Regions from separate parts of the Pleomorphochaeta sp. DL1XJH-081 genome, predicted to be linked through region 2. Evidence: riboswitches for the same ligand, from Rfam matches in the RefSeq annotation. Region 2 holds a riboswitch; each other region holds the start of a gene.
What was found. Region 2 has a riboswitch for cobalamin ahead of ACODJP_RS10390 (ABC transporter substrate-binding protein). Riboswitches for the same ligand answer to the same signal wherever they lie in the genome.

Region 1 (10,292 bases), on a different contig from region 2:
ACGATTTCAGCGAAACCATGCCGTTCGATTCCAAAGATTCGAACAGACTCATGGGACGCATCATCAGTCGTGAGATTCTCCCGGTCCCCGTATGTTGTACCGTATCATCCTGTGGTACCGCCGATCCTGTCAGAATGAACTGCCCTGGTTTTCCCCCTCTCTGATCAACCATGAAACGTACGGCATCCCATAATACGGGTGCGCTTTGCCACTCATCGAGTAATCGGGGGGTGTCTCCCTGTAATAGGAGGGAAGGTTTTGTATCAGCTGCCATGTGGTATGATGCAGACTTGTCAGGGTCCTGCATGAACAGCTGACTTCTTGATGCTCTCGTTGCAGTAGCCGTCTTCCCACACCATTTTGGACCTTCGACCAAAACAGCACCGTTGGAACGGAGTCTTTCCTGTAAGAGCCCGTCAGCAATACGCTTGAGATAGGTTTGTCGTTCCATGGGGGATTCCTCCTTTACTACGAATGTATAGTACTTCATGCTTCCGATAATATCAATGTTTTACTTCCGAAGATATAGTAATTATACTTCCGAAAATATTGCAAATGCACTTCTTACTGTGTAGCTGTCAATAAAAGTAGCCACGGTTGAGCCTCCCATAGTTCCAAAGTCTCATGATGATACTTTGGATGATACTTTGGGACTAAGGATACCCTCTCTGATAAACATGAATCCCGGTATCAACCAACGTAAGCATTCTCAGCAGCTTGAGGTCTTACTTCCCATTATGAAGCCTGCGATGTTCGCTATGGTGGAAAGGGGTGTGCTTGAACGCAAAGGGGGCAAGAGGGTGTGTATACTACGTTTTGAGCTTGAATGCCGCCAGGTAATCGAATTGGCAGGAATATACGTATTTTTGTAGGCAGTCTGCTCTATGTAAGCATCCTGCTTGCATATATAATGATAATTGCAAAAATATGCTGATAAATAATGATATTTGTTGACATGAACGAGGTTCATACCTATATTTGCACTATGATACTTTTTTTATGAGGCTTGTCCATGGGAATATACGTTTCTGATCTTCGACCGGCGGGATATGCATATCTTCTTGAAAAACTCGGAATCACAGGCATACCAAACTGGCACCGATCGATGGTTTCGACTACAGGAACACACTCTTCAAAGATACAGGACGGTTTTGTCGATGAAGTTTATCGACCTCAATACTGGCCCGGAGAAACGGTTGGTGACCATCTCGAGTTCGCTCTGAAATATGATGGGGTGAATCTTGCATTGCTGGCACGAATCTTTGAAAAGGTATCTTTCGAAGTACTCACCGAGTACATCATGTCCAAGCCGACCGGGAAATACGCCCGGAGGATCTGGTTTTTCTATGAGCTCTTGACAGAAAAGCATCTACCTGTCAGCGACATGACCACTGGCAACTATGTCAATGCGTTGGATAGCAAGGATTATTACACTCTCCACAGCGGAGAACGATCTCCCCGCCATCGTATAGTGAACAACCTTCTTGGTCCCCGGGCCTTTTGTCCTGTCGTCAGGAAGACCGACAAGCTCTTGGAATTGGACTCCACAGTCCTGAAAGAACGGTGTGAGGAAATCGTCACGGCCTATCCTCCACAGTTGCTTCGCCGGGCACTGAGTTACTTCTACAATAAAGAGACAAAATCCTCATTTGAGATTGAACATGCAAAAAGCAATGCTTCCCGCACAGAGAAGTTCATTGCATCCTTGGAACTTGCCGAACAAGAGGACTTTTGTGAAAAGGGCAGGCTTGTTGAACTGCAAAACCGTATTGTCGACCCGCGATTTGCCGATAGCGATTACCGGGTAAGTCAAAACTATGTTGGCCAGACAATGGCGTACCAAAAAGAGCTCATCCATTATATCTGCCCAAGACCTGAAGATCTGCCGGTTCTGATGGAGGGTTTGCTCACTTGTCATGACAGGATGAAAGTGGGTGGGGTTCCACCAGTCATCCACGCCGCGGTGATAGCCTATGGCTTTGTGTTCCTGCATCCGTTCGAGGATGGAAACGGACGAATCCATAGATTCCTCATCCATAATATCCTTTCCTTGCGGCAGATGGTACCTCGTGGACTCATGTTTCCCATATCAGCTGTCATGCTGAAGCATCCGGAAGATTATGATAGATCGTTGGAAGCTTTTTCTCGGCCCCTGCTACAGGTCATCGACTATCAGTTGGATGAAATGGGGATAATGACGGTAGAGGATGAAAGCGCACCCTGGTACTCCTATATGGATATGACAGCCCAGGCAGAAGCCTTGTCCGGATTTCTACGTAAAACAATCGAAGAAGAGCTTGTACAAGAACTCAACTTTCTTGCCAACTATGATGCAACCAAGAATGCGATTCAGGATATAATCGACATGCCCGACCGGCTGATCGATCTGTTCATACAGTTGTGCCTACAGGACAACGGCAACCTTTCTGCGAGAAAGAGGTCCTCCCATTTTGACTTCTTGAGCGATGAGGAGCTTGCTGCCATGGAACAGGCTGTCAAAGATTCTTATACACAGGTATAGATGTCTAGCATCCCAGACTATTTTTATGATTGGGAAACAGATGTCCTTCGTGGTTCAAAAACATCCGATAAACAGACTTGGATGAGTCAATGGGATATGTGCTGATCTGCTTATCGATCTATGATACCACACTCACCAGCTCGTGAAGAAAAAAGTTGAAGGCCTCAAGCGATCAGGTTTGGGGAACCGTCAAGATGTTAGTAGGTGTGCCCATTACCTCCTAAAGTTGCGAGGGCGGTATCTCCTGTTGTACACAAGTGGCGTTCACAACACAACTGTTACCCTTATATTCGGATTGGCTTTTCCGGAGAAGGACCCCTATCTGTAGACACATCCCTAGCTGGTTTTAAATCAATCGATGCTTGCGTTCTTCCCGCCAATCGGCTATGCTTTGCCTCGCTGGGTCTGGAAAAACGGAATGGGGTGTGATTCCCCAACGGTCCCGCCACTGTAATCGACGATGAATGCAGGTATACCATTGTCCAACGGATGAGAAGGTCTGCAGGAAGACGAGTCGTAAGTCAGGAGACGTTTCCAGATACATTATCTTCGTGGAGAAAGAGGCAGCATGAAACAGACATGTCATGACCGACTGTATACACTTAACATCAATCTCATTCCACCCTTGCACTTCATGAAGCCAGACACCACATCTCTGGAGGCACTTCATGAAGAAGTCGCACAGTTTACCCATCTCCCTCCTGACGGTCCTTTTGCTGGTGGTAGGCATTACACCGCTATTGGCACAAAGTTACACCGACTTGGGAACAGGAGCCGCATTGACGATCATCGAGGAATCGTTCGCCGAAGCGGAAACCAACACAGCTTCACGCGTGACAACCATCACACGTGAAGAAATCGCATCCTATCAAGCGGAAACGACAGCCCAACTCGTAGAGCGAGTGATCGGCACCACCTTCTCATCCTATGGAGCCCTTGGAGCCGCACAGAACGTGCAGATACGGGGAGCTACATCCGATAAGACATTGGTATTCCTCAACGGCGTACCATTGGGCTCAGCCCACGAAGGTTCGTATGACCTCTCTCGGATCCCAGTGAACATTATCGAGAGCATAGAGATTATTAAAAGTGGACCAGGGAACCTAGGAAGGACCAATGCCATAGGAGGGATGGTCAATATCATTACCAAATCCGGGACCTCGGATACCAGCGGGAAGCAAAGACCTTTGAACATTTCACTTGAGAACGGATCCTTCCTTCCACTTCCCTATGGGGACAGCGATTATCAGAATTGGCTTTCACTTGTCGATAGCCAGAAAGTTGACATCGAGTACTCCACTCGTCTTGGTAATATGGAAATGACTGCAACCACAGGGGGGCTACGGGCTTCCAATGCCTTCACCTATCCCGATGGGGACAGACGTGAGCAGCGCACCAATGCCCAAGTGATCTCTGCCCATGCAGGACTGTTCCTCGACGGCAGTGTTTCCGACCGAGTCCATCTAAAAGGTAACGCCCTAGCCAACTGGCAACGTGTCGGAGTCCCAGGAATGTTGAGTTGGCCAACTCCCGATGCACAACAAGAGGATTGGGAATTATCGGGAAATCAAACGGTTTCGATCGATACCCATCCAGAGAGTCCCATCGATACACACACCGTGGTGGCGAGTGCCGCATTTGCACGGACACACTACATTGATGAAGTATCGGCCACGGATGACACCCATGACAAACTTCGTCTCTTCTTCCAGTATCGACAAGATTGGCGGATGGATCAGCACCTCGCCTTGGAAACCGGTGTTGATGCTACAGTAGATTATGTCGACAGTACCAAAATCGGAGATGAGAGCCGTACGATTCCCTCTGTCTATGCCAATGGAGGTATCTATCTTGTAGAAGGGAAGATTTCGATCCACCCAAGTATACAACTCAAGTATGTGAGCGATACAGAAGCTTTCTCACCGAATGCCTCGATCGGCATGATCTACGCTCCTGATGGCATACACCGATTCCAGGCAACAGTCAGTTATGCTCAGCAGATTCCTACGTTCAGCCAACTCTACTGGCCACTCGAATGGGGATACCGCGGAAACCCCGATCTGAAAACAGAAAAAGGATTCAATGGCGATATCGGCTATACCTTGGAGACTAGTAAGGTACGGTATGAAGGAAGCCTTTTCGCACGGGATGTTAATGATGCGATCGTAGGCGATCCCGAAGACAATTACATTCCCCACAACATAGCACATGCGTTTTATCTCGGAACAGAACAGTCGGTAGTTTGGGATCCCTCGGAGAGCCTCTCTTTCTCGGTGAGTTACCAATACAACCGGAGTTTCGACCTATCGAATAACCAATCATTCTCCGATGACATTCCGGTATCGGCAGTACGGGAACATACACTCAAAACATCAGTGGGATTTACCCATGGCCCTTGGGATATCATCGTATTCGGTGAGTACCTAGGATCTTCCGAAGTAGCCGATGCTGTCGTACTCTTAGATTTGACAGCCACTTTAGCGATATCGGAAACAGTATCGACCTATGTAGCGATCGACAACCTGTTGGACAGCGCGTATCAGCTATATGACGGTTACCCCATGCCTGGAATGAAGATCAGAACCGGCGCTTCGCTACAGCTGTAATCAGGAGGACCGGCAATGGAGACACAACAGACACTGATGGACATGATACAACGGGGTGGGGTAGTGATGTGGCCACTGCTGATCCTCTTCGGAGCAGTATTGGTAGTGGCACTCGACGGAGCTCTGAACCTCTACCAGTGCAAACGAGGCGAAGGGATAGCTACCCAGCCCGCTGAATCGTTCGCCCTCTCACTGCTCGATTTCATTGCGACTACCGCCCCGGTTCTTGGCTTCCTCGGAACAGTTGCCGGAATGATCAGCGCATTCGGTGCAGTGGCAGAATCGACAACAGTCCAACTGCCGGTTGTAGCAGGGGGACTGTATGAAGCACTGTTTACCACGGCCTTCGGTTTGATTGTCTCACTGCTGGCAACACTGGTGAGTTTCCTTCTTGAATTCGCTATGGAGAGGATATGGGAAGAAAAAGACGCGAACAGGTAGGATACAGCAGCGATATCGCATTCTTGCTGATCATCTTCTTTTTAGTGATGGTCGGCTCGACTGCGAATCGCATGCTCGCCATCGATTCTTCAGACTCTCAGAATATTCGTGAAGATGGGACTAGTCTGTCTCACGTGGTCCACCTGGAGATTCTTTTAGACGGCACACTTCAGGTAGTTTCCACATCGGCGATCCTACCGTTGTCTACGATTGAACAAAAGGATGTCGTTTTACATGCCCATGCAAGGGTAGCATGGGGGCAAGTGGTCGATGCTTTGGATACCCTATCTACGTATGATGTAGGCTCCATTGGATTCGCCACCATGACAGGGGACTCTATCAGTGAATCATCTCCTGCCTCCTTAGAGAGAGAGGAGGAGCCATGAGACGCAAACGGAAAGTAGCCACAGCAGTTTTTACCGATGTTGCTTTCATTCTCCTTCTCTTCTTCCTCGTCTTCGCGATAACCAGCCAACGTACTCCTATACCAGTTGAATTACCGATAGCCCAGCATGCGCAAGAGGTTCAAAAAGCTGACCTACAGCTGTTCGTGGACAAGGATGGCACCTTATATAACCAAGAGCGAAAGATTGACTTGGACCAAATCGCCTATGCAGAGCGGATCTCGGTGTATGCCGATGAAGCAACCGAGTTTTCTCTGGTCCTCCCCATTTTACAAAGACTTGCAGAATTGGGAGTACCAATAGTGCAATGTGTGGTGGCTCTACCATGACCCGGGGGATGCGTATCGGTCTCATTACTGCGATAGTCACCCTCGGCATGTTCCTATTCCTGCGCATCCCCTTTGCTCTGTTGCCAACCGATAGCGTTGGAACACCAAGTAGAGAAGATTTACCAAGAGCAGCAACCATCACACTCGCACGAGCTCCAGAAGTCTCTCCTCAGTTGCTTACCGGGGTGGCAGAGGATCGTGAGGAGATGATTGCTGATACCATGATTGATGAAAGCCCATCTGAATCAACTAACTCTCCCCAACCAGATCGTCAAGCAGGGGACCATTTGAAAGCGATTGCCAGGGATACCTCGTTTGTCCCCGACATGGATATCGCTTCTGTAAAGGCCAGCTATAGGGAAAAACAGCTCGGAGAATCCCGACCCGTTCCACAGACCTATGTGTCGTTAGGCCAAGTGACCGAAGCTCCGCAGTTCGACCAACAGTTGCTCTCCAGTAGAATAGCGTATCCCCAGGGAGCAAAACGACAGGGTTTGGAGGCCAAAGTGGTATTAAGACTGTACATAGGAGAAGACGGTACTATCGACGATATAGTCGTGCAAGAGGATCCGGGGTTCGGTTTTGCTGCAGCTGCGATGGATGCATTTGCCGATTTGATGGCTAAACCGGCGAAGATCGATGAAAAACCAGTTGCAGTTACCATGTTCTTTCCGATCACTTTCTCTTTGCGGTGAGCTATGCCTTCGCTGTGTACCACTGAAGATTCTCTCCTACGGCAGTTTTTTCATCAATCGTCTACTTTGACCGACAAGATAGAGTGGCAAGGTACCTAGTGTATACGTATAATCGGATAGTGGCAGAGAAGATTTGATTCCCCAACGAAACGAGGGTAGCGGAACAATTACTATTGGTCCATTACCGAGTGAGTGCAGGGAACGTAAGGCGAGATACCCCGCCCCTTGGGGCGGCAGCGGAGGCGAAGCCTCCCGGGTCCAGGGCTTGCCCTGGGGGTGCGATACCATTCATTTCCTCGATTGCGGGTCTGTTCGTTGAAAACCGCAATGCTGTGTGCAGGTGTTTCGATTCCATATAAAGATGCAACGATTTCAAAGTGCCGGTCTTTCCCGACTTGACTTCAATGGGAAGTACTTTATTTCCCAACTGGATCAGGAAATCAACTTCAGCTTTTGATTGGGATTTTTCTCGTGTCCAATAGTAGAGCTCAGGATTCATATAATTCGGCTGATTATATAATAAGTGCTGTCCGATGAACTGTTCTGCCAATTCCCCTCTGTTTGAGAAGAGAAGATTATCATCTTGGGCAATATCACCTCAACACAGAATTGGTCCGTTTCCATGGACGTCACCCCTTGCCAAATTACAGACAATCGCTTTGCCTCTTTCTTGAACATCACCATCCTTTTTATCCTTTAAGCTTCATGATCTCTTGTAGGAAAAGGTACTGTAATCACTGAACAACCACAGTTGCGTTTGGACCGGTTCCCTTTTACACTAGAGGAACAACAAGATACATGATGGAGTCGATTATATGAATTATAGGATACTCGGACGTACGGGATTACAAGTTGGTGAAATAGGACTCGGTACGGAGCATGTGGTGCATGAAGAGCAGAGCATGGTGAACGATGTTACTGCCATGGCCATTGACCATGGTATGAACTATATAGACTTCTTTTGGCCACAGAGGGATTTTCGTACGAAGATGGGACTTGCTTTGCAAGGAAAGCGCGAGAACGTCGTTCTAGCTGGACACCTAGGGGTTATGGAAAAGGACGGGCAGTACAAACGTACCCGCGATGTGAAAGCCAGTGAGGAGAACTTCCATGATTTCCTACGCTGCTTCACTACCGACCATGTCGATGTCATGATGCTGCATTTCGTCGATGACATGACCGACCTCGATGAGGTCCTCAATGGGAAATTCATGCAATTGGCAGCCAGATTGCAAAAAGAGGGCAAAGCGCGATACCTTGGTATCAGCAGCCATGAACCCCTTGTTGCACAACGGGCAGTTGAGAGTGGTTTAATCGATGTAGTCATGTTTTCCATGAATCCCGCCTTCGATGTACTTGGCCACATACCCTCTGACGATGCCGAGCAGGAAGCCCATAAACGGATGCATGATCTGAGTAAGACCGATAACCGATCCGTCCTTGCCCAAAGAAAGGATTTCTATGCGTTATGTGAAAGGGAGAATATCGGACTGGTTGCCATGAAGGCATTCGCTGGCGGGTGGTTACTCTCATCTAGGAAACTGAAGTACCCACCGACATCGACCCAGTGCCTGTCCTTCCTTTTGGACCAGAAGGTCGTATCCACCGTAGTTCCCGGAACCAGGAATATCGGTGAACTGAAGGATGTTCTACGCTATTTCGAAGCCAGTGTTGAAGAACGGGATTTTACCAATATCATCAAGATGAACGATTGGGATCTCGGTGGCGCCTGCATGTATTGCAACCATTGCCTGCCCTGTCCGGTGCAGATCAATATCGGGGAGACGATCCGAATACTCGACCACGCTCTCGGTGGTATCACCGACGGAATACGGGATGCCTACCGAAAACTGGAAGTGAAGGCAGGTGCGTGCATCTCATGCGGAGCCTGTACGGAACGCTGTCCGTTCGGCGTAGACCCCATGCAGCGTATGTACGATGCCAAGGCTCTGTTTGGTATGTAAGTATACCGAGCAGCCGATAGGGCTGAGGGGTGAGAGGTTAGCTAGCGAAGCCTTCCCTTTCCCCAAAACCTCTTAAACCGTAGGCTCATTGGCATATCAGTATAGGTAATGGCCGATATCATCAATCACCAGAAAACAGGTCATTCAGTCCCACAAGTGTTGCTCCATCGTGAACTGCTTGGATTTTTACTTCTTCAGTGAACCCGGATTTACTGAAAAGGAAGTAGTAGCGATTCTCTGGTTTTGTGATGATTTCTGTGGCGTTGAAGAAATCACTATATTCGTCTATTCCTAGAAGCTTGTTACGGAACTTGCATTCACAGAAGATCGCGGACTGATGTTGTTTGTCGAGGGCAAGGATGTCTATGTCATCTTCTTTTCTGGTCTTTGGATTTGTTCCCCACCATCTTCCGATCGTGTGTGGGGTGAATGGAAGTTTCCGATTTTTCGCGAGGTGTTCGAGATATTCGGTGCATATCCTTTCGAACACCTGCCCCATATAGGTTGGTAGGTTCCTGTGTATCTCCTTGGCAGCATCTTCGTCTCCCAGCAGCTCATAATAGCTCTTGTTCGCGAATACGAAATGGTACCAGAATAGAAAGAAATTATCGGTGATCCGATAGATGCTTTTTTTGCTGGATTCCTTTTGGCCGGAAGGAGTCACCTTGTCTACAATTTTCATGTTCTTTAGTGTTTTGATATACTTGGAACACTTGGTTTGTTCTTCATGGATTTTCTGTGCAATATCATTCAGGCGGCTTGAACCTGTTGCGATTGCTTCTAGGATGCTGTTGTATACAGCCGGTTCCCGTAGTTCCATCTTCAATAGATTCTGCGGCTCATCCTTCAAAATAGATCCCATGCCAAGAATTTTTTTCGCTATGTTTTCTTCGATACTTGATTTGTCACTAAAAGTCTCCAGGTAGCTCGGGATCCCTCCAAGGATTCCGTAGCTTATGATTTTCTCGTCGTGGGTATACTCGGGAAAAAATGCGGCACTTTGCAGATAATCGAATCCAACTAGTTCCAAGTTGCTCGTGCTGCGTCCAAATAACGGGCTTTTTACTCCCATCACTTCATTTTCCATGAAGCTTACACTGGAGCCGCACAGTATCAATAGGAGGTTTTTATCTTTCCAATCATGATCTATGGCGTGTTGTAGGATGGATTTGATGGTTTGGTTCTCTTCTGCGATGAATGGGAATTCATCTATGATCAAGGTGGTTCTCTTATCCGACAATTGGGATGTCAGATAATTGATGGCTGCTTCCCAATCTGAGAATACACCGAAGTAAGTGCCGGAAAAATGCATTTGGAGGGCTTTGGAGAAAT
Region 2 (10,292 bases):
ACTTTACCATGTTCTCCAAAAAAAGCGCGCTAATATCAAATCGGTATTACTCGATCAACAGACTATTGCAGGTATTGGAAACATCTACGCCGATGAAAGTCTCTTCCTCTCAAGAATACATCCGTTGAGAAAAGCTTGCGAACTGACACCTGAAGAGACGCAATTGTTGCTACAGAGTATCCGGTCCTCGCTTTTACAAGGAATCGAAAGTCGAGGGACTTCACTAGGTAACGGAGAAGCGAATTTTTCGTCTTTTGGGCATAGTGGTGAAAATAAAACCAATCTCCTGGTATTCCAAAGAACTGGAAAACCCTGTCCGGTCTGTAACTCCCCTATTGAGAAAATCATAGTCTCACAAAGATCTACTCACCTTTGCCCTCACTGCCAGAGAGATCACAATGGCAATACATGAAAAAAACCGGATAGCCAAAATAGCTCCGGTTTCTTCATGAAGGAGATTATATTGCGTTCGCGCCAGTAAAAATACCGATGAGCCACACTGGATTCGAACCAGTGACCCACGCCTTAAAAGGGCGTTGCTCTACCAGCTGAGCTAGTGGCCCAAGGCGAACGAGTTGGATAGTACCAATATGTTTCCAAAGTGTCAACACAACATCAGTAGCTACGCCAATAAAAATCATACGATCCGTATCTACGCAACATACTGGCTATCCTTATTTCCTGTTCACCAATCAAGTCTTGGTCCAGTAAATCCGCTATGGTTCTAGCTACGGTACAAACTGAAAAGACTCCCCGCATACTTGTGCTGCCATCAAGTATAGATTTAGCCATCTCTATAACTTGTGCATCGATATGGTGAACCCTAGCTTGGGGATAATGCATCAGATCGGCATTCTGCATTATGGGAAAATCTTCATTGCTAAAACGGAATTTCTGTCGATCGAAGGCACATTCCAAATCGAAAGGAAACGATACAATTTCCGATTCTTGTTGTGGATCAACAGGGATTCGAATATCGAACCTGTCCAACAAGCCTGAGCCCAATTTCTTCCAATATCGCATAATCGTAACCTGGGAACAGGAGCATCTCCCATCCTCAATACCCAACTCTCCGCATGGACAGGCATTCATGGTTGCAATTATTTGGAATCGGGCAGGAAATTCGGAGATCCTTTTGTCCATTTTCAAATACACCCGCCTCCTATCGTACACTTCACGTAATTGCTCCAAAATACTTTTCGGGAATGTTGAAATTTCATCTACTATCATAACTCCCCCATGGCTTCTTGCCGCATAAAACGAGAAATCTTCCTTCAAACTAACTTGGGGCAGGATGCAAGCGGGTCTTTCCCCCCTGATTAATGGATCAAGACTCCCTAAGGCAGAACGTATACGTGCCATTTCTTCATAAAGAAGTTCTTGGGCAGGGGGGAGCAGACTAGAGAAGGAGGTCGCACAAAGCGTCTTACCAGCACCAGGAGATCCGAATAGGAGGACATGATGCCCACCAGCAGCTGCAACTTCCAAGGCTCTTCGGACACTTTCCAGCCCTTCCACATCGGCAAAAGGAAGTTTGTCGATAACGTGGGATATTTGAATTTCTCCTGCTCTCAACTTGCGAAAATCATCGCCCAAAAGATGTTGCTGTACTTTTTTCACCGCATCGGAGAGAGAGGTGACTAACATGAGCGTATCAGACGGTAAAAGACCATCTTGGACAGGTGCGATGGTCGCCAGACACCCTTTTTGTTTGGCCGCAGCCAATGCCCCTTGAACATTCTGAATTGCGATGACAGTCCCATCGAGTGCTAATTCACCGACCACCATGACAGGGAGATCATTGGCAATCTGGATTTCACCATCAGAGATTTTTTGTGACAATGCAATTACAAGAGCTATCGCAAGGTCTAATTGGGAACCTGCCTTATGCATGCTGGCAGGTGCAAGATTGATCAATACTCGTTTCCTTGGGATGGGTATCCCCGAATTACGCAATGCGCTCCGAACCCGTTCCCGCGATTCCCTGATAGCACTATCTGGTAAGCCTACGAGATCGAACCCAGGAAACCCTTTCCTCAGATCTGCCTCCACGGTTATACAATCACCCGAAAATCCTCTACTCACAAAGCTATGTAGACGCATGAAAACACCTCCATTCTCTTAGAGAACGTAGATGACAGGAGATCCGCTTCAGATTTGAGGACGTTTTCAGCTTTCCAGCAAGGTATCCATCTCTTTTCGGACGAGAGCATCGCAGCGTTCGTTCAGTTCAATACCGGCATGACCTTTTACCCATTTCCATTCGATAGGAAGTTTGGATGCAAGTCCGTCGAGCTGGATCCAATATTCCTTATTCTTCACTGGAGCTTTCGCAGCTGTCCGCCACCCATTGCGCTTCCAGTTGTGTATCCATTGGGTTATACCATTCTTGACATATTGGGAGTCGGTATTCACTTGGACAGAGGAGATCGGTCTCTTTAGCGCAAGTATATAAGTGAGAGCCTGGATCACTGCCGACAATTCCATTCGATTGTTCGTAGTCTGGCGCTCCCCACCACTTTCCGCAGCCAATTCTTTCTCACCTTCAAATACAACAAAAGCCCAGCCTCCAGGACCGGGATTTCCAGAACAACCACCATCTGTATAAACTGTCAGCATATTTTGCATGGAGCAATCCTAGAAGATTGTCAAACGAACGTCAAGAAATGTCGCTCATATGGGCTCCTGCTGCTATCAATATTTCTACAATCTCTTCCGAACAATAGTTGAAACGGGCAATATCGAGAGGAAACAATCCATCTGCATCCGGTTCGTTCACATCGCAACCAGCTTCCAATATCGCGGACACAACTTCAATGTTATCGGTGAGATGACAGCCAAGGGCATAGTGTAATACGGTTTCGCCGGTGAAAGATTTTCGGTTAATATCGTCTACATAGTCGAGCAACAGCAATGCTACTTGTGAATTATCCGCAGCGCATGCATGCATAAGTGGTGTCATCCCCTGAGAATCCACTACATTCGCCTTGGCTCCACCCTTCAGCAATACCTTGACAAGATCCACATTGTCGAGTGCATGGACGAGTACAGGATATCCCTCCGAGTCGACTGCGTTTGGGTCTACGCCAAGACTCAATAGTGTCTCCAACATGGGAACCGGTTCCGGATTCTCATACATAGCTACTACTAGGGCATTTTGCTCAACCGCTTGATCATCGCTATTCCATAACTCATCATAGTCTATGTCATCTGCATCATCCCGTGGTTCTAGGTAGAGATCCATAGGCATGGTGGTATTGGGATTGGCTCCCTTCGAGACAAAGAAATGGATTAATTCGTCTGTAGCATTCGAAGCAGCACATAGAAGAAACAGAAGATCCAGTTCCCTCTCCGTAACGGCCTTCAAGTGGGAAAAAAGGTATATAGCGACTTCAGGGTTCGGATTATTAATAGCGGCTTCGCTTACGATGGTAAAATTGACTTCTGCGCCTGCCATAGCCAGAACCTCGATTATTGCAATATGTGGATTACGTACCGCAGCATACCATAATGGACTGTGGCCATCCGCATCCGACTCGTCCACATCCCTAATCTTGACCAGTAATGTCTCGAGGATTTCTTTTTCACTTGCAGATTTGGCTGCATGGCACAATTGTGCAAAACTCTCCGAAAGATCCATGTTCTGAACTCCTTGGGAATATTGTAGCATCAGTTTCGTCAAGACGCTATGAAAGAATATCTTTGCCCTACTTCAATCAAAAAAAAACAGTGTTTGCATTATATATGATGGCTTTGGTAGAATAGAGGGAAATTTGGCAGGAAAGGAGTCGCTCATGAAACATGGTGTAGCAATAATAGGGACAGGTGCAATCGCAAGATCACATATCGCCGCATACAATCAATTCCCAGAGGACTGCGAAATCAAAGCATTATGTGATATCTACCCCCAAAAAGCGAAGGCATTGGCGGAGGAGATGGAAATTAACGTTGATATTTTCGAGGATTACCATCAGATGCTCGAACGTACGGACATCGACATCGTCTCTATTTGTCTTCCCCCTAGTGTACATGCAGAAGTCTCCATAGCTGCAATGGATGCAAAAAAACATGTCTTGGTCGAAAAGCCTATGGCTCCATCCCTTGCCGAATGTGATGCGATGATCGAGGCCTCCGAAAGGAATCGTGTTCTTCTCTCACCTATCGCACAAAATAGATTCAGGACATCGATGATGAGATTGAAACATATGATTAGCGAAGGTATTGGCGGTAGCGTTCTGCACGCTACAGTAGACTCGTTGTGGTGGAGAGGTCAAAACTACTATGACCTTTGGTGGAGAGGTACGTGGGAGAAGGAATGTGGTGGTTGTACAACGAGCCATGCAGTACATCAACTGGATCTATTACAATGGATGGTGGGAATGCCACAGGAGATTACTGCTGTCATGACAAATGTAGGCCATGACAACTCGGAATGTGAGGATCTTGCAATTGCAATAATGAAATATCCAGGCATGCTCGCCCAAATGACAGCCTCTATCGTTGCCCATGACGAAGGACAGCAGTTAGTTTTCCAAACTGAAAAAGCAAGATTCTCGGCACCATGGAAAATCGCAGCTTCTAAAGCATTGGAAAATGGATTCCCAGAAGATGATACCCAAACCGCAAAAGAAATGGATTCCTACTACAACAATCTTCCCGAAATCTCTCCTGAGAGACATGCAGGGCAGGTGAAAGACTTCATTGAAGCATTGGAAGGAAAACACCCGTTACTGATAGATGGAAAACAAGGCAGGAATACTATTGAGTTGATCATGGCAATCTATAAATCTTCACAATCGAAGCAGACGGTCACCCTACCATTGGCTAAAGATGATCCATTGTATACCCGAGGAGGTCTCATTGCCACTATGCCGAGATTCCATGAGAAGAAGCGGAGTATTGAAAATTTCTCTACAAGTGAAATAACCTTGGGTAAGGATGCGAAATAGAGTCAATTCTTGCCCCTAAAATCCCTATGGATCGAGTAGCTATATTTGTTTCTTTCGATCGCCACAGGGATCACAAATCTTATCTTTGGTTGAGGAGGATTCCGGGATGCAACAGAAAGCAGATGGACAAAATTATGCCCCGAAAGGAAAGGCCTTTCCGGTGTGTAAGCCAGGAGAATTCAAAGTTGGTGTTATTGGATTAGATCATGGACATATCTATGGCATGTGTAATGGTCTTGAGGAAAGTGGAGCCCAGATTGCATTCGTTTATGATAAGAATCCCGAAGCAATGTCAAAGTTTTCTTCCCAATTCCCTCATGTCACCATTTGCAAAGACCCGAAGGCGATATTAGAACACCCCGATATCAAATTGGTTGCCAGTGCATCGGTACCTGTAGAACGTACACCGTTAGGAATCTCGGTAATGCTTCATGGAAAGGATTTCTTTGCTGACAAACCGCCTTGCATCACAAAAGAACAGATAGCACAAGCTCGCAAGACAGTAGCGGAGACTGGAAGAAAATTCGGTGTCTACTATAGTGAGCGATTGCATGTTGAGGCTGCAACCCGAGCGATGGAACTCATAAGTCAGGGGGCGGTAGGAAAAGTGGTCCAAGTAATGGGATGGGGTCCTCATCGTGCTGCGACCCATACCAGGCCACAATGGTTCTTCGAGAAGAAGATGTATGGCGGAATCCTCGTGGATATTGGATGCCATCAAATTGAACAGATTCTTGCGTTCAGCGGATCCAAAGATGCTACTATCACCAGTAGTAAGATAGCCAATTTCAACCATCACCAGTACCCGTCTTTCTACGATTTCGGCGAAACTACACTTACTACTGATACGGGGTGTTCGGGTTATTTCCGCGTAGATTGGTTCACTCCCGATGGTTTGGGAACCTGGGGAGATGGGCGTACGATAATCTTAGGAACCGATGGATATATTGAGTTACGTAAGTATATCGATATCGCCAGGGACCAGGAGGGAGACCATGTCTATCTAGTAAACCATGAGGGTGAACACCATGAATGTGTAGCTGGCAAATCAGGATATCCGTTCTTTGGTCGGTTCATACGAGATTGTCTCGATCGTACCGAAACAGCAATGGATCAGCAATTGGTGTTCCGGGCGATTGAATTGGCGGTACAAGCTGAGTCGCAAGCGTCAGTGCTCGCATAGGAGAGAAAAGTAGATCGATGATGGTTTCCTAGCCTATAGTGGGGTTTGAACTTGACAGTATCCCCACGGTAAGCATAACATGATCGGACAAGCGGTTCGGATGGTTCCAAGCCATTCGCTAAGAGGGAAACGGGTGCAAGTCCCGTACGGTCCCGCCACTGTAATGAGGTAAGAACGGCTGTCATTGGACAACCACTGGAGTAATTCCGGGAAGGAGCCGTTACGTATTCCTCCAAGTCAGGAGACCTGCCGCATGTGAACCTGTCGATCTCTTGATCGGACCTACGGTGCATAGGTCGGGTGTGCAGACTCATACCCATCACTTACTTAGGAGTTTGGGTATGGAAAATTACCGAACACGCTTGATTTCTCTGATTTCGATGATGTTACTCATTATCATTCCCCTTTCGGCAAATGGATTGGGAGAGTCGCAGTCACATGGAGAATATGCCATATCGATTGTAGATTCACGTGGAGTGACCATTTCACTTGAAGAGATCCCACAGAAGATCGTCTCACTGAGTCCAAATATTACAGAAACGCTTTTTTCCTTGGGACTGGGGGATCACATGGTAGGAAGAACCGACTATTGCGACTATCCTCATGAAGCCCAATCCATTGAACCGATGGGAGACCTACTCTCTCCAAGTGTGGAAAAGATCGTCTCTACCGATCCTGACCTCGTAATTATCAGCAATTTAGGTCAACTACAGACCATAGAAGCGATAGAAATGACTGGAATCCCAGTAGCGTTCATAGATGAACCACAAACCATGGAGGGAACCTATAGGATTATCGAACAGGTGGGCGAAGTAACAGGAACCGCCAAGGTAGCAGCCCAGATAGTCAAGGACATGCGATCTGAAATTGAAAAAATCAATGTTTCAGAATTGAAAGACAATCCCAGTGTCTATTATGTCGCTGGGTTTGGAGAATGGGGTGATTTCACTGCTACAGGAGATACGTTCATCCATGATATCATCACCCTCGCTGGCGGTGAGAACATTGCATCCGAGGCAGTCAACTGGAGCTACCAGCTGGAGTTGTTACATGCAAAAGATCCCGACATCATTATCTTACCCCCGTTATGGGGAAGTACCTTTGAACAGACGTATGAGCAATTCGTAAATCATCCCTCGTATGCTTCCCTCTCAGCTGTAAAAAAGGGGAAAATCATCAATATTGACAACAACATCATAGAGAGGCAGGGTCCCCGTAGCGCTCAAGCTGTATCGATTCTCGCAACAGAAATCGATCGACTCTCGAGGTAAGCGGTGATACGTCCCACATTTTTACCGATCATCGGTATAGCCTTGGTAATCTCACTCGTTGCAGTTACTGGTCTTGCGCTGACTTTGGGTCCAGCAGGTATACCTTTGACGGTTATCGATGATATTCTGTTATCCGGTCCTTCTGTGGACCAATCGGCAAATTTCACAACAGCCCAACATCGAATCGTGTGGACACTCCGTCTTCCACGTATCCTCACATCATTGGTCGCTGGGATTATCCTTTCTGTGTCAGGTATGGTATACCAAGCTCTTTTCCGTAATCCCATGGCTGACCCTTATGTATTGGGAATCTCCAGCGGCGCTGCATTTGGCGTATCGCTCGCAGCATTTCTTGGATTTGTCGGAGGTGCTACTGGAATATGGCAGGTTCCACTTGTGGCATTCTTGGGAGCTGCTGGAACGGCCTTGTTCATCCTCCTACTCTCTGGCGGGGTACGAAGGTCGCCAACTACCCTACTTTTAACAGGAATTGCGTTGAACTTCCTCCTATCGGCGCTTATGACGCTTTTCATGTATTTAAATCGCGCACAATTGCAGAACATCATGCAGTGGACCATGGGAAGCTTTGGTTCTTCATCCTGGAACAAGCTCTCCATTATGCTCTCCATAGGAACTCTAGGCATGCTCCCTATAGCTTTTCTTACCCGGGAGTTGGACATCCTCCTACTGGACGAAGCTTCCGCTCATAGTATCGGAGTCTCTGTAAAAGTTGTCAGGATGGTCCTCCTCTTCTCTTCAACACTGGCAACAGCGGTCACCGTGGCCTTCTGTGGTACGATAGGTTTCGTTGGGCTGATGGTACCACATATCATGAGATTGGTTACCGGACCACGTCACCGATCTTTGCTCCCCTTCTCGATCTTAGGAGGAGCTCTCATGATGGTTGGAGCCGATACAGTTGCGAGAACCGTGTTGGGAGCGTCTGAACTTCCTGTGGGAGTAATAACCGCAATAGCCGGAGCCCCCTTGTTCATCATCCTACTGGTAAATTCCAAGAGGAGACAATCGTGAAGAAACCTAATGCTGCATCGGTCAGAAATCTCCAATGGTCATACAGAAGTAAAGTCCTATTCAGGAATCTCCATACCGATTTGCCAATCGATTCTTTCATCTCGATCATAGGTCCGAATGGATCTGGCAAGACGACCCTTCTGAGACATCTGCTGGGTATCCTTGAATCGCATACAGGCAATGTGGATCTCTTTGGAAAGGATATCAGGGCATACAACCAACGAGAGATGGCAAGGAAAGCAAGTTATGTTCCCCAATCCAGTCGATTGGAATACGATTTCACAGTTTCTGAATGTGTGGCCATGGGTAGGTATGCCCACGGAGGAAGACTCGCTGTATTGACGGCGGAAGACCAACTCTTAATCGACCAATCTTTGGATGCCATGGAAATGCGTCATCTAGCCAATAGGTTAGCTACCGAACTTTCCGGAGGGGAGTATCAGCGGATGCTCATTGCTCGGGCATTAGCCCAACAGGCAAAGGTAATTTTCCTTGATGAACCGGTGAGTCATCTTGATATCCACAACCAACGGGAAATCCTACGGTTGTTGCGTTCACTCGTTGAACAAAAGATTGCTACAGTGGTATGCATCCTACACGACTTAAATGCAGTAAGTGCTTACAGTGACCTAGTGATTATGATGAGAAGCGGAATAATCGTAGCTGAGGGAAATGTAGGTGAAGTCTTGACCAAAGAGAGGATAGAATCGGTCTATAAAATAGAGGTAGATATCGTCCCGAACGAGTCCTCTGGACGGCCGCTCATTCATCCTCTCTGGTAAGCGAGTCCTAACGGGACCCGGTCTTTTTAATTATATGGAACCCAAACTGGGTTGGGACGACTGGACTGATTCCCCCAGAAGAGAGCCTTTTCACAGCCTGTTCGAAAGCTGGAACCATCGCTCCTTCACCGAACCACCCTAAGTCACCGCCTTTGCTTTTACTCGGACAGGTGGAGAAATCACGAGCGAGAGCTGAGAAGTTAGCCCCACCCTTAATCCTCTTGAGCAGTTCCTCAGCAAGTTTCCTATCTTTTACTAGAATATGACTGGCGCGAAATTCCATGTGACATCCTCTCTATGAATTTTGTTCTTGTAGCATCTCAAGATAGTATCTACCCTCCAACGGATAGTCAGCGACACCCAACCGGGTGCGTAAATCAGACAATTCTTCAAGTGCACTTTGGACCTGTTCGTCTGTAGCCGAATCCTCCAAAAGGCGTTCCATCTCAAGATAATACCCCAAACCATCTACATGGACCAACTCTATCGAAAGTCCACCATCTTTCCAAAGATTTCCCTGCTTCCCCTTCTCTATGAGAGGAACATAGCCAAGTGATCCGAAAAAAGCATGCAGAGCTCCGCTCTCTTTCCTCGGCACTGTGAACTCGATTTCATCATTCACTTCAACTCTGTCATTACGATGTTCTTTTTGTTTTCGGGTCAAAACAAGAATGGAATTTTCCTGCCTGATCCGAAAATCAGCTGTAAAGCCATCACGACTATAGTAGACATCCCGCTTATCGACAACCTGTTTCACTATAGCGGGAAACGCTTTGTCGATCACATCGGTTAGTGCGGTTAAGCGATACTCCGGTATGTGGATCTTACACTCCACTTCTCGTGCCATATCAATCCTTCCATGGGAAAATCATTCCCTTGAATGTACGCTTTCCTACCTTCTCCTGTTCATCGAATAGAAGTTCTTCCCAAGGGATATGTTTTCTATCGGCAGAGCCATCCGCTTCCAGATAATCATATTTCATAAGCAACAGTTTTATGGCGACTTGTCGTGAGAGTTGTATTCCCGCGACGCCAGGTATTATCGTGGCGAACAAGATCGTAAGGATCATATTGA
Region 3 (10,292 bases), on a different contig from region 2:
CCTTTTCATGTGACAGACGCCCATAAAAGATAATATTACTAGGAATGCTATTCCTTGAACCAGAAAATTGCTCATGAAACTCATTTTCTGTAATACCAATAATCTTAAGCAATACAGGAACTTTTATTTGGGATACAGCATCAATTAAAAGATCTACTCGATCTTTTCTACCAGGTGAACCTGCATAGATAATTGTAAAATTTGAATTTTTAATAATTGCTTCTATGGCCCATTTGGGATCCTCAAGATCAACCAAAGGGGGAATATAGAAAGTAGGTACATGCTCATTATAATAATTTAAAAGATATGAACTGATTGCTACAACACCATCAACAGTTTTATTTACTAATCGCATTCTCAATTCGCTATCTACAAATTTTACAAGTCCTTGAATCCCAGTGATCTGATGAGAATACCATTCAGTACAATCAGAAATTACCTTTATTGAATTAGTCCTACAAAAAGGTATGATACGAATGATAGGTAAAGCTGGATAATTATAAAAAATCACAGCAGAAACTCTGTTAAAATATTTTAATATAAAAGTTTTAATTATCTTGATCTGTTTACTATATCTAACCCATTCTTTAATTTTCTTTGGATAGGGTCTATTATAGAAATCAAAACCTTGGTACTTTTGGGGGTTATTATGCACCTCATAATCAGGATAATCGATTTCATGGTTAATCCCAATAAACACTACTGAATATCCTAATTCCCTAAAAGCTTTTCCATTAGCTATTACTCTCTGAGCTGCTGCATTCTTATCTGGTAAATCAAACCCTCCAAAATATAAAATTATATCTTTCTTCATATAAATTTCCCATTATTCGGAAAAAATAATAACAAATTATTAATCCCAAATCTCACTAAGATACTTCTCAACAACAATGTCTCGATCAAACTCTCTTTCAACTTTCTCTCTTCCCGCAATACCCATCTGCTTCTTCTTTTCATAGGGTAAAGCAATGAATGATTCAACTTTGGCTATTAAATCCTTAGCATCCTTAATCTTTATGAGAAAGCCATTCTGCCCTTCCTCAACCACTTCCCTGCACCCACTTCTATCAGTTGTGATTATGGGCCTAGCACAAGCACTACTCTCTAAAAGTACATTGGAAAGTCCTTCAGGATAGTAGGAAGGATGAACAGTGCAATGTGTTATTCGTAGAATTTCCCTCACATCCTTCACCATACCATGGTATTGAATGATTCCCTCTTCTTGCATCTTATGGAGAATACCTTCATATGATTCTTCGCAGAAGCCACAGATATGGAAATGGGTATTAGGATACTTTGCTTTAATAACCTTTGCCATCTCAAGGTAGTGATCAATGCCCTTCTCTTTCATGATGCGAGAGATAAACACAAATTCAATTGTATCATCAGGAGGGTACTCCAAAGGTTGGAACTTAGTTAGATTCACTCCTGATCCAGGCAATAAACCATGTTTCCCCAATGCAATTCGTTTCTTTTCAAAGAAAGCTTGGTTTTCCTTATTCTGGAAAAAAACTTTCTGCGCATTCTTTAACGCATGCTTGTAAAGAAAGCTGGTAAAAGATTGAAGAAATCCCGCCTTCTCTACTGCAGTACCAAGCCCAGTAATATTGGCAATATAGGGAATCTTTTGCATTCTACAGGCAATCCCCCCATAGATGTTGGGTTTGATAGTGTAGGTTAATACGACGCTTGGAGAGTATTGCTTCAATATCTTTCTATAATGCAAAAGCAGTTTCAGATCTTGAAGGATACTTACACCATGTCTATCCATTGTTGTATGAATTGAAGTACAACCTAGTTCTTCCAATTCTCTGATCCTCTCCCCATATGGAGAAGAAATCAGCACCTCATGACCATCTTGTAGCAATCGCTCAACAAGCTCAAGACGAAAGTTATATATGACTACTTCATGATTGACTAAAAAGAGAACTCGTCGCTTCATGCATTAATCACTTTGGTTATTGAAGAATCAAAATCCACTAAACAATAGTCATTATTGAAGAATTCAGAAAGGCTCTTTTCATATATCAAGCTACCAAATAGCTTATTTATACTAGAAACAAAGAAAGAACCAAGGAAAACAAACAAATTCAACACCCTTGTAATCCATACCTTATGCCCAGCCTCTTCAGCTACCTGCCTCACTACCTCACACGTATCCACATACTCCCCATTCTGTGGCCAGAATACACCTTGCTCTTCATTGTCTATGACTAACCGGACAAATTCACAGAGGTTATCAATATAGAGCATACTTCTTTGGTTGTGATACGCAGGGAAGATTGGTGTTTTCTTTGCTAAGGCAATAAGCTTTGAAAAGTTTCCTTTGGAACCAGGACCATAAATCATAGGAGGACGGAGTATCACAACCTTGAAGTCTTGGTCTTCCAGCTTCTTTATTCCAATCTCTGCCTGAAGCTTACTGTTACCATAAAAACCGTTGGGCTTTGGTTCTGTCTCTCTGGTGATTACAACAGGTTTAAGAGACTTGCTCTCACCATAGACAATTATGCTACTCATAAAAATAAACTGTTTCACACCACACTGCTTAGCATGTTGGGCAGTTTCAATTGTTAAATCAGTATTCACCTTGTAGTACAAGGATTCCATATTCTTCTTGGCATTCACATGCGCAATACCAGCTACATGGAAGACTACATCATAACCAGAAAAGTCTTTCTCTCTCCAGGAGCCATCAATCATATCAAAAGTATCAACCTGATACTTATCTGGTTCCCGCATTAGCCAACGTTCCACATTGGTTCCTACGTAACTATTTGCGCCTGTAATCAGAATACGTTTCATACTACTACCAACTTATTCACTCCCCGTCCCCCCTTCTCTCACCCCGTCACTTTTGAGGACTGAGAAGATGGTAGCGAAGAAACAACGAATATCCATGCATGGGCCAATACGCTTGGCGTATTCACCATCGAGCTTTGCTTTTAGTCTAATGGGAAGCTCATCTCTTCCGTTTATCTGTGCCCAACCAGTAAGACCTACAGGAACATCGTTGGCCCCATATTTGTCTCGCTCGTCAATGAGATCATACTGATTCCACAGAGCTGGCCTGGGGCCAATGACAGACATCTGACCAACGAAAATGTTCCAGATCTGGGGAAGCTCATCCAAACTAGTCTTTCTGAGGAACTTACCTACTTTGGTAATATATTGCTCAGGGTTCTTGAGCTGATGAGTCGGGACATCATTAGGAGTATCAATACGCATGGTCCTGAACTTGAGAATATTGAAATGTGTCTTATGAATACCAACACGTTTCTGTTTGAACAAGACAGGACCTTTAGAATCAAGCTTAATGGCAATGATGAGAATCAGGAATATGGGAGAGAGGACAATTAAAGCCAATAGAGAACAGATGAAATCAACTACTCTCTTAATATGCAGATAGTTTTTCGATGGAGCAACCATCTTTTGAGTTGTTGATTCTTCAAGTTCCAAGGTTTCATTACCCATATAAAGTTACTATCATGTTGAAAACAGATAGGGCAGGAACTCAACACTCCCACCCTATGTTCATAAGTTTCCCACCACCAATTTCAGCTCTGCGCCAAAATTATGGTGTGGGCACCCTCTTCTTTGCCCTCTCCCATCCTGCTTCAACTCAACCAATCCAATATCCCAAAACCCCTCGATTCCTGCATATTTATGCAGCTTTCGAGCCCCCAGACCTTATTCCCGTATATCTATCACTCATCCTATTCTTCAAAACGACTAACGATAACGCCGAATATTGCCCAAACGTTCCAGTCTGCTTCCTCTTATATGTAGCTCTAACCCACTAGAAAAGAACATGGTTGAAAACGAAAGAAATATCCTCTTCTCATTCATACACCGCCACTTCCTTCGGACCCAGCACACTCACCATCCCCAACAAATTCACACTTCTCAAGCCAATAGCTTTCAATTCTCGTTCATCATCCTCTCGCCAGACAATAATGGGGGTAGAAATTTCATTCTTTATGTATTCAATCTTATCGCTCTGAATCTTTTGCTCTTCAATCTTTACTTTTTCATTCCTCAAGAATTCAATCTTAGATTCTTCAATCTCTGCACTTTCTTTGCTTCTACCCTGATGTTGATCGATTTCGTTTTTTCGACTTTCATTCTTTCGATCTTCAATCTTTGAAATTCCAGTCTTCCCATCACCATGCTGAACTTTTTCATCCTCAGCTTTAAACTCCCCACTCTCCCCCTTCACCCTTTCCATACTATGGCAGACAGTGACGGGGATATCGAAACTCTCTATATTCACAAGATCGGTAACCATGAGGGAGAAGTCGTCCTTTGGACCGTAGAACAGTATCTTGTCTGCTTGGTGTAAGCTTGCAAGGTTGTTGGTTACGGTGACAATGCGGTTTCTCATGTGGTCTATCTCACGATAAGTACGTACGATATAGGAGTAGGTACGATCGAGTTTGTCGGCTATGCCGGCAGGGGTGAGAAAGTATTTGACTGAATTGGGGGTAAGTTTCTCAACCTTCACGAAGCCTTTCTTGATGAGGGTCTTGAGCAAAAGGTTGATGGCGCCAAGGGACATGCCTACCTGTTCACTGAGTTCACGCTGTGTTGCATGGGCGTTGTGCTCAATGTAATTGAGGAGGGCTAGTTCTTTGGCATGGGTGTCTGTATACATGGTTTTGTGGTTAAAAGTGTTCAACAAATGAACAAAAGTGGTGGGCACCGGTATTCGAGCGGGCATTGCCACTCGATACTTTTGCTCACGTTATTGCTTGATTAGAACTTAGGTCTTGATACATGCGGCATTGCTAGCAATGCACAGCTTCGCCATTTCCACCATTTTCAGTGGTGGAGAGGTTGCCATACTCACTGGCTGCGCGATACACCGGAATGCCGGAACAAGCACGGTGTATTGTCCCCCTCGCATATTTGCAGTAATGCAAAAGAAACCATGTATCGGAGTAAAAGGTTACCAATAGTATTTCTATATCGGTTAGCTTTCACCCATTGAAGATTATAGTAGCAGATGGGAAGGGAGGACGCAACTAGGATTCGTATGGAGAGGCGCTTTTTTTGACAGTTTGGTAGTGAAGTGCACAAATACATACCTACTTTATAATTGAAGGCTCGTAAAGAGTGAAATATTCAATCATGTGGTAACGAGGTTATAAAATCTTATCCATCTAAAGCAGGGTAATTACCTATTTTCACCCACAACCTCCCCCACCCGATACCGGACTATCCTCCGAATAAGATCATAGGGGATAGGTTGATCAAGTGGAAACTGTATGGCACCCTTGGACCATTTGTAGGGACCAAGTTCAGAGACAAAAGCTTGGACTCCGCTGGGAGTAGGATAGAAACCGAGGTGTTTCTTCGCTAGAGCGAAGTGAACGAGGTTCTCCTTGTAGTAGAACGTGGGCATACCATAACTAATCTTTTCTGTAGCCATGGGTGCCTCTTCTCGTATGATGTTACGAATCTGAGTGAGGATCTGCCGGTACTCAGGATTGGATTGAGCTATGTATCCGTCTATAGTGGTGATGACTTTTGTTTTCTCTGTATTCATAGGAATAGTCTAATTACTGGTCATAGATTATGCAAGAAGAGCATCTAATTGTAGAGATCTATCGATAGCAATATCACTAAGGATGGAGCTAGGTACAAGCCCGGCATCTTTTTCGTTGACATTGGAGGCAGGCTCCCTTACTATGGGTAGCGTACCGTACGGTACACCTACACTATATATTGTGCATACAGGACAGGGAAGTTGGGTACGGATACCCACGCGGTCCCGCCGCTGTGAAGGTTAGGAGTCTGTCGCATCCACTGGAGTAATCTGGGAAGGAGACAATGCTCCGCTGAGCCTGAGCCAGAAGACCTCCCTGTATGGACACGCTGTCACGGAGTATGGCATTGGCGTGCAAAAATGGGCGAATTGCGTCCTTTTGTTCTCCTGTTGTTTCATTACATCCTCTGACAGCAGGAGGAACCCATGATTACTCGTGTCGTCAAACGAGATGGGCAGGTCGTCTTTTGCGATGGACAGAAGATAGCCCTTGCTGTGGAAAAGGCTGCCCGTGTAGCCGAAGAATCGATCGATAGCGAAAAGCTCACCCAAGAAGTACTGCAACAGCTGGAAAACGGATCGACCACCTCGGTCGATGTGGAGACGATCCAGGATGCGGTAGAAGAGCAGTTGATGCTCAGCGGTGCATCGGCTACCGCGAAAGCCTATATCCTTTATCGTGAGGAACGTCGGAAAGTCCGTGAGGGAAGAATCCTGATCGATGCCACTACCCGGTTGTTCAACGATTATCTGGATGACAAGGATTGGATGATCCAAGAGAACGCCAATACACGGAAATCGATCAATGGGATGAACAACTATATCCGTGAAGCTTTCACCCGTCGCTATTGGCTCAATGAGGTGTACCCCACCGAAATCCGTGAAGCCCACCAAAGTGGATCCCTTCATATCCACGATCTGGGTTTCTATGGTCCCTATTGTTGCGGGTGGGACCTGCAGCAACTGTTGACGATGGGATTCGGTGGTATCACCGGAAAAGTATCTTCCAGACCGGCAAAGCATTTGCGCTCCTTTTTGGGACAAATCGTCAATGCCACATTCACCACCCAAGGTGAAAGTGCCGGAGCGCAAGCTTGGTCCTCCATCGATACCTACTGCGCTCCCTTTATCCGTACTGATGGATTGGGTTTCACCGAAGTCAAACAAGCCTTGCAGGAATTCGTCTTCAACATGAACGTCCCTACTCGGGTCGGTTTCCAATGTCCGTTCAGCAATTTGACCATGGACCTTACCGTACCCTCCAGAATGCGGGACCAGGGTGTGATAATTGGCGGAGAGGTACAAGATTCCACCTATGGCGATTTCCAGAAGGAGATGGATCTGTTCAACCTGGCCTTCTGTGAAGTGATGATGGAGGGCGATGCAAGCGGCCGCGTATTTACCTTCCCTATTCCCACTATCAATGTGACCAAAGATTTCCCATGGGATGGGCCGGTTGCCGATGCTATCATGGAAATGACCTGCAAGTATGGTATTCCCTACTTCTCAAATTATGTGAGTAGCGACTTGTCACCAGAGGATGCACTTTCGATGTGCTGCCGTCTTCGTCTGGATACCACAGAACTACGTAAACGCGGTGGTGGCTTGTTCGGTTCCAATCCTCTGACGGGCTCCATTGGGGTGGTCACACTCAATCTTCCCCGGCTGGCTTATCTTTCTTATGATGAGAAGGACTTCCTTGGGAAATTGGAGATACTCTCCGATTTGGCTTTCCAAAGTCTTGAGTTGAAACGAAAGGTCGTCGAACGGGAAACCCAACGTGGCATGTATCCCTTCAGTGCAAGATGGTTATCATCAATCAAGGAGAAGGAGGGGGCGTACTGGGCAAACCATTTCAGCACTATCGGCCTAGTGGGAATGGAGGAGGCTTGTCTGAATCTTTTCGGCTCTTCTGGTAGTCTGGTGACCGAGAACGGCCAGCGCTTCGCATTACGTACCCTGGATCGATTACGTCAGTTGATCGAGGGATACCAACAGCGCAGTGGTAATTTCTACAATCTCGAAGCCACTCCTGCCGAAGGTACCAGTTATCGTCTTGCCCGAAGGGACAAGGAGGATTTCCCCGATATCATTACAGCTGGAACTGATGTCCCCTACTACACCAATTCCACCCAATTGCCCGTCGGTTTTACCGACGACCTCTTCGAGACATTGGACCTACAGGATGACCTGCAATGCCAATATACTGGAGGAACAGTGTTGCATCTCTACCTAGGAGAGCGCATTGAATCCACAGCAGTAGCAAAGCGTCTCTTGCAGCGGATCTTCTCCCGTTATCGTCTCCCCTATGTCTCTCTTACCCCCACCTTCTCGACCTGTGAGGACCATGGCTATCTTGTTGGCGAACAACATACCTGCCCTGTCTGTGGTAAACAAACCGAGGTCTGGACACGCGTGGTTGGGTATCTCCGTCCCGTGCGGGATTTCCACCAGGGTAAGCAGGAAGAATACAAGCAGCGGACCCTGTATCGCGTTCCCACTGAGGGAACCAAGGAGGTCGTGTGAAAATCGCAGGTGTATTGGGTTCTTCATTGATTGACTATCCGGGGCATATTGCGTGTGTGGTATTCCTGCAGGGCTGTAACTGGAATTGCACCTATTGTCATAATAAGGCGCTTATTCCCTTACAGGCGGCCGAAAATAGCGTTTCGTATCCTACTCAGGGGCTCGGTGAGCCCCTGTCCACTTCAGATTCCGATGGAGGAATGTTGCGATCGCGTGAGCGCAGCCACATCGATTTTCCTGAACAGCTTTATGCTTACCTGGAAACACGCAGGGGATTGCTCGATGGTGTGGTGGTTACCGGTGGTGAACCCACTATCCATGCCGGACTGCAGATATTGTTGGAGGAGATTCGCTCTATGGATTTTTCTGTCAAGCTCGATACCAATGGGAGCAATCCGAGGATGCTGACTCAATTGCTTGATGCAGGGTGTGTAGATTACGTCGCTATGGATATCAAGGCACCGTGGTATAAATATTCCGAGATTTGTGGTCCCCATGCCGATGCGGCACGCGTGAAAGAATCATTGGGGATACTCCAACATAGCGCGATTGCGTGGGAAGCCCGCACTACACTGTGTCCCGAGCTTGACGAGGATGATGTGGCTTGGTTGGAAGAACTCGGATATTTTCGTTAAGAGCGACCGAGAGAAAACAACAGAAGTATGAAGTATCGTTCCCCTAGGTAGAACATTGGAGCCAGGAGACGTCGTCCCAAGGCTACCCTGATGCGTATGGTATCTTACTTTTTCAAATAGTTGAGGATGTATCGATGGAAATCAGAATCGAAAGGAATCGAATCATTCTCAAGATTCGCTATGAGATTTTCCAGATGATTCCTATCGATGACAAATGGAATTTCTCCTTTTTGATAGGATCCTCCAACAAGATCCTTGAAAAGAACCTCATAACCATCATTCCATTCTTAGATATAGGGATATGGGATGCCTGAGAATTTCCCATCTAAGTATTGCTTGCGAAATCGAGTTACATTTCGAACCCCTTCAAAATCAGAGACCCGTACGAATCGGGTTCCAGACTTGGACGTTTTACTCACAATTCCGATTTCTGAGATTCTCATAAGCTCATGATCCATAACATCGGTATTGTGTGTGGTAAAGACCAATTGTGCGTTGGATTTATTATATCGTCTGTCCTTGAAAAGCCTTATAAGTTCTGCCAATAGAAGCGGATGTATCGAATTTTCCAGTTCATCGACAATGAGGATATGGCCATGGTCCAAGACTGCAAGGATTATTCCCAGAAGACATGCAATCTTCCGGGTTCCGGCAGATTCTTGTAGGAACTCCAATGGAATCTCGTCTCCCTGGTGATTTCGATGATATGACTTTATATCTGTTTCCACTACAAGATCTTTTTTTGGAAAAAAAACATACTCAAATTTTTCTTTGTCTATGGTATCGGGTAGCACATTCAATTCATTCCGCTGGTACTCCATTTTGGTTATATCGATATCCAATTTTCGTAAAATAGAGACGATACGATCAAAGGCACTCTGTAGTTGCTTTTTATCCTTGCCATTGGCCAAACGTGTCATGCAATAATCGAAAGGAAAATCATTTTTCTTATAAATCTCCAGATTTCGGGTAATGTATGTGAAAGCACTAGTGATGGTATCATTCAAATTTGCGTAGTTTTTCCCAATGACTGAGAGAAACGGGGTATTAAAATGTTTTTCCTTGTCCAAACATTCAACTTTAAAGATGGTCCTCAATTTATCTAGTGTGTAGACTTCTTTCGACGGCTTTGCATAATCCAAAAAGTTCTTTTCAATCGAAAAGACTAGATGTGTATCAACAATCAATTTCTCTTTGGTGATTTGTCTATCATCGTGTGATAAGAAATATTGGAAAGTAATACCTTTGTACCAGAAACCAAGTTCATAGCCCGATTCCTCACCAACGTCTTGAAGCTTGTTGGGATACGATAAACTCTCTTTGAAACGATTTCTCACAATCCTCTGCAATGTGTCGAAGGCTTTGATAATATTGGTTTTCCCAGAGGCATTCGGTCCGTACAAGGCTAGAGTAGGAACACCTCGTATCGAGTCAATTCCGATAAAAGGTAGTATTTCTCTCTCTTTATAACCATTTGGAGCTTTCTTTTCAGCAAACCGAAAGTTGACTTCCACATATTCAATCGAACGATAGTTTCTTACTTTATAATATAATAACATAACGAACTTCCTTTCTTCACTCTC

Region 1: another riboswitch for cobalamin. It lies ahead of ACODJP_RS05075 (TonB-dependent receptor plug domain-containing protein); the one in region 2 lies ahead of ACODJP_RS10390 (ABC transporter substrate-binding protein).
Region 3: another riboswitch for cobalamin. It lies ahead of ACODJP_RS05490 (ribonucleoside triphosphate reductase); the one in region 2 lies ahead of ACODJP_RS10390 (ABC transporter substrate-binding protein).

The regions. Positions count from the first base shown of each region.
Region 1 is NZ_JBMDYO010000002.1:161,874-172,165, reverse strand. Features, by position in the region: gene ACODJP_RS05090 (ATP-binding protein) at 1-451, opposite strand, end outside; gene ACODJP_RS05085 (hypothetical protein) at 636-872, shown strand; gene ACODJP_RS05080 (Fic family protein) at 1,013-2,521, shown strand; cobalamin riboswitch at 2,905-3,074, shown strand; gene ACODJP_RS05075 (TonB-dependent receptor plug domain-containing protein) at 3,190-5,127, shown strand; gene ACODJP_RS05070 (MotA/TolQ/ExbB proton channel family protein) at 5,143-5,568, shown strand; gene ACODJP_RS05065 (ExbD/TolR family protein) at 5,541-5,954, shown strand; gene ACODJP_RS05060 (biopolymer transporter ExbD) at 5,951-6,301, shown strand; gene ACODJP_RS05055 (TonB family protein) at 6,298-6,996, shown strand; gene ACODJP_RS05050 (DUF4143 domain-containing protein) at 7,178-7,588, opposite strand; gene ACODJP_RS05045 (aldo/keto reductase) at 7,812-8,960, shown strand; gene ACODJP_RS05040 (ATP-binding protein) at 9,082-10,292, opposite strand, start outside.
Region 2 is NZ_JBMDYO010000006.1:8,112-18,403, forward strand. Features, by position in the region: gene mutM (bifunctional DNA-formamidopyrimidine glycosylase/DNA-(apurinic or apyrimidinic site) lyase) at 1-412, shown strand, start outside; tRNA gene ACODJP_RS10360 (tRNA-Lys) at 491-563, opposite strand; gene ACODJP_RS10365 (ATP-binding protein) at 616-2,103, opposite strand; gene rnhA (ribonuclease HI) at 2,170-2,628, opposite strand; gene ACODJP_RS10375 (ankyrin repeat domain-containing protein) at 2,660-3,640, opposite strand; gene ACODJP_RS10380 (Gfo/Idh/MocA family protein) at 3,795-4,949, shown strand; gene ACODJP_RS10385 (Gfo/Idh/MocA family protein) at 5,056-6,132, shown strand; cobalamin riboswitch at 6,208-6,400, shown strand; gene ACODJP_RS10390 (ABC transporter substrate-binding protein) at 6,474-7,403, shown strand; gene ACODJP_RS10395 (FecCD family ABC transporter permease) at 7,407-8,435, shown strand; gene ACODJP_RS10400 (ABC transporter ATP-binding protein) at 8,432-9,217, shown strand; gene ACODJP_RS10405 (peptidylprolyl isomerase) at 9,225-9,500, opposite strand; gene cyaB (class IV adenylate cyclase) at 9,513-10,064, opposite strand; gene ACODJP_RS10415 (hypothetical protein) at 10,066-10,292, opposite strand, start outside.
Region 3 is NZ_JBMDYO010000002.1:248,331-258,622, forward strand. Features, by position in the region: gene ACODJP_RS05460 (glycosyltransferase) at 1-814, opposite strand, end outside; gene ACODJP_RS05465 (glycosyltransferase family 4 protein) at 854-1,942, opposite strand; gene ACODJP_RS05470 (NAD-dependent epimerase/dehydratase family protein) at 1,939-2,805, opposite strand; gene ACODJP_RS05475 (sugar transferase) at 2,818-3,474, opposite strand; gene ACODJP_RS05480 (winged helix-turn-helix transcriptional regulator) at 3,842-4,654, opposite strand; gene ACODJP_RS05485 (iron chaperone) at 5,177-5,548, opposite strand; cobalamin riboswitch at 5,721-5,882, shown strand; gene ACODJP_RS05490 (ribonucleoside triphosphate reductase) at 5,975-8,074, shown strand; gene ACODJP_RS05495 (anaerobic ribonucleoside-triphosphate reductase activating protein) at 8,071-8,709, shown strand; gene ACODJP_RS05500 (hypothetical protein) at 8,844-9,023, shown strand; gene ACODJP_RS05505 (AAA family ATPase) at 8,997-10,268, opposite strand.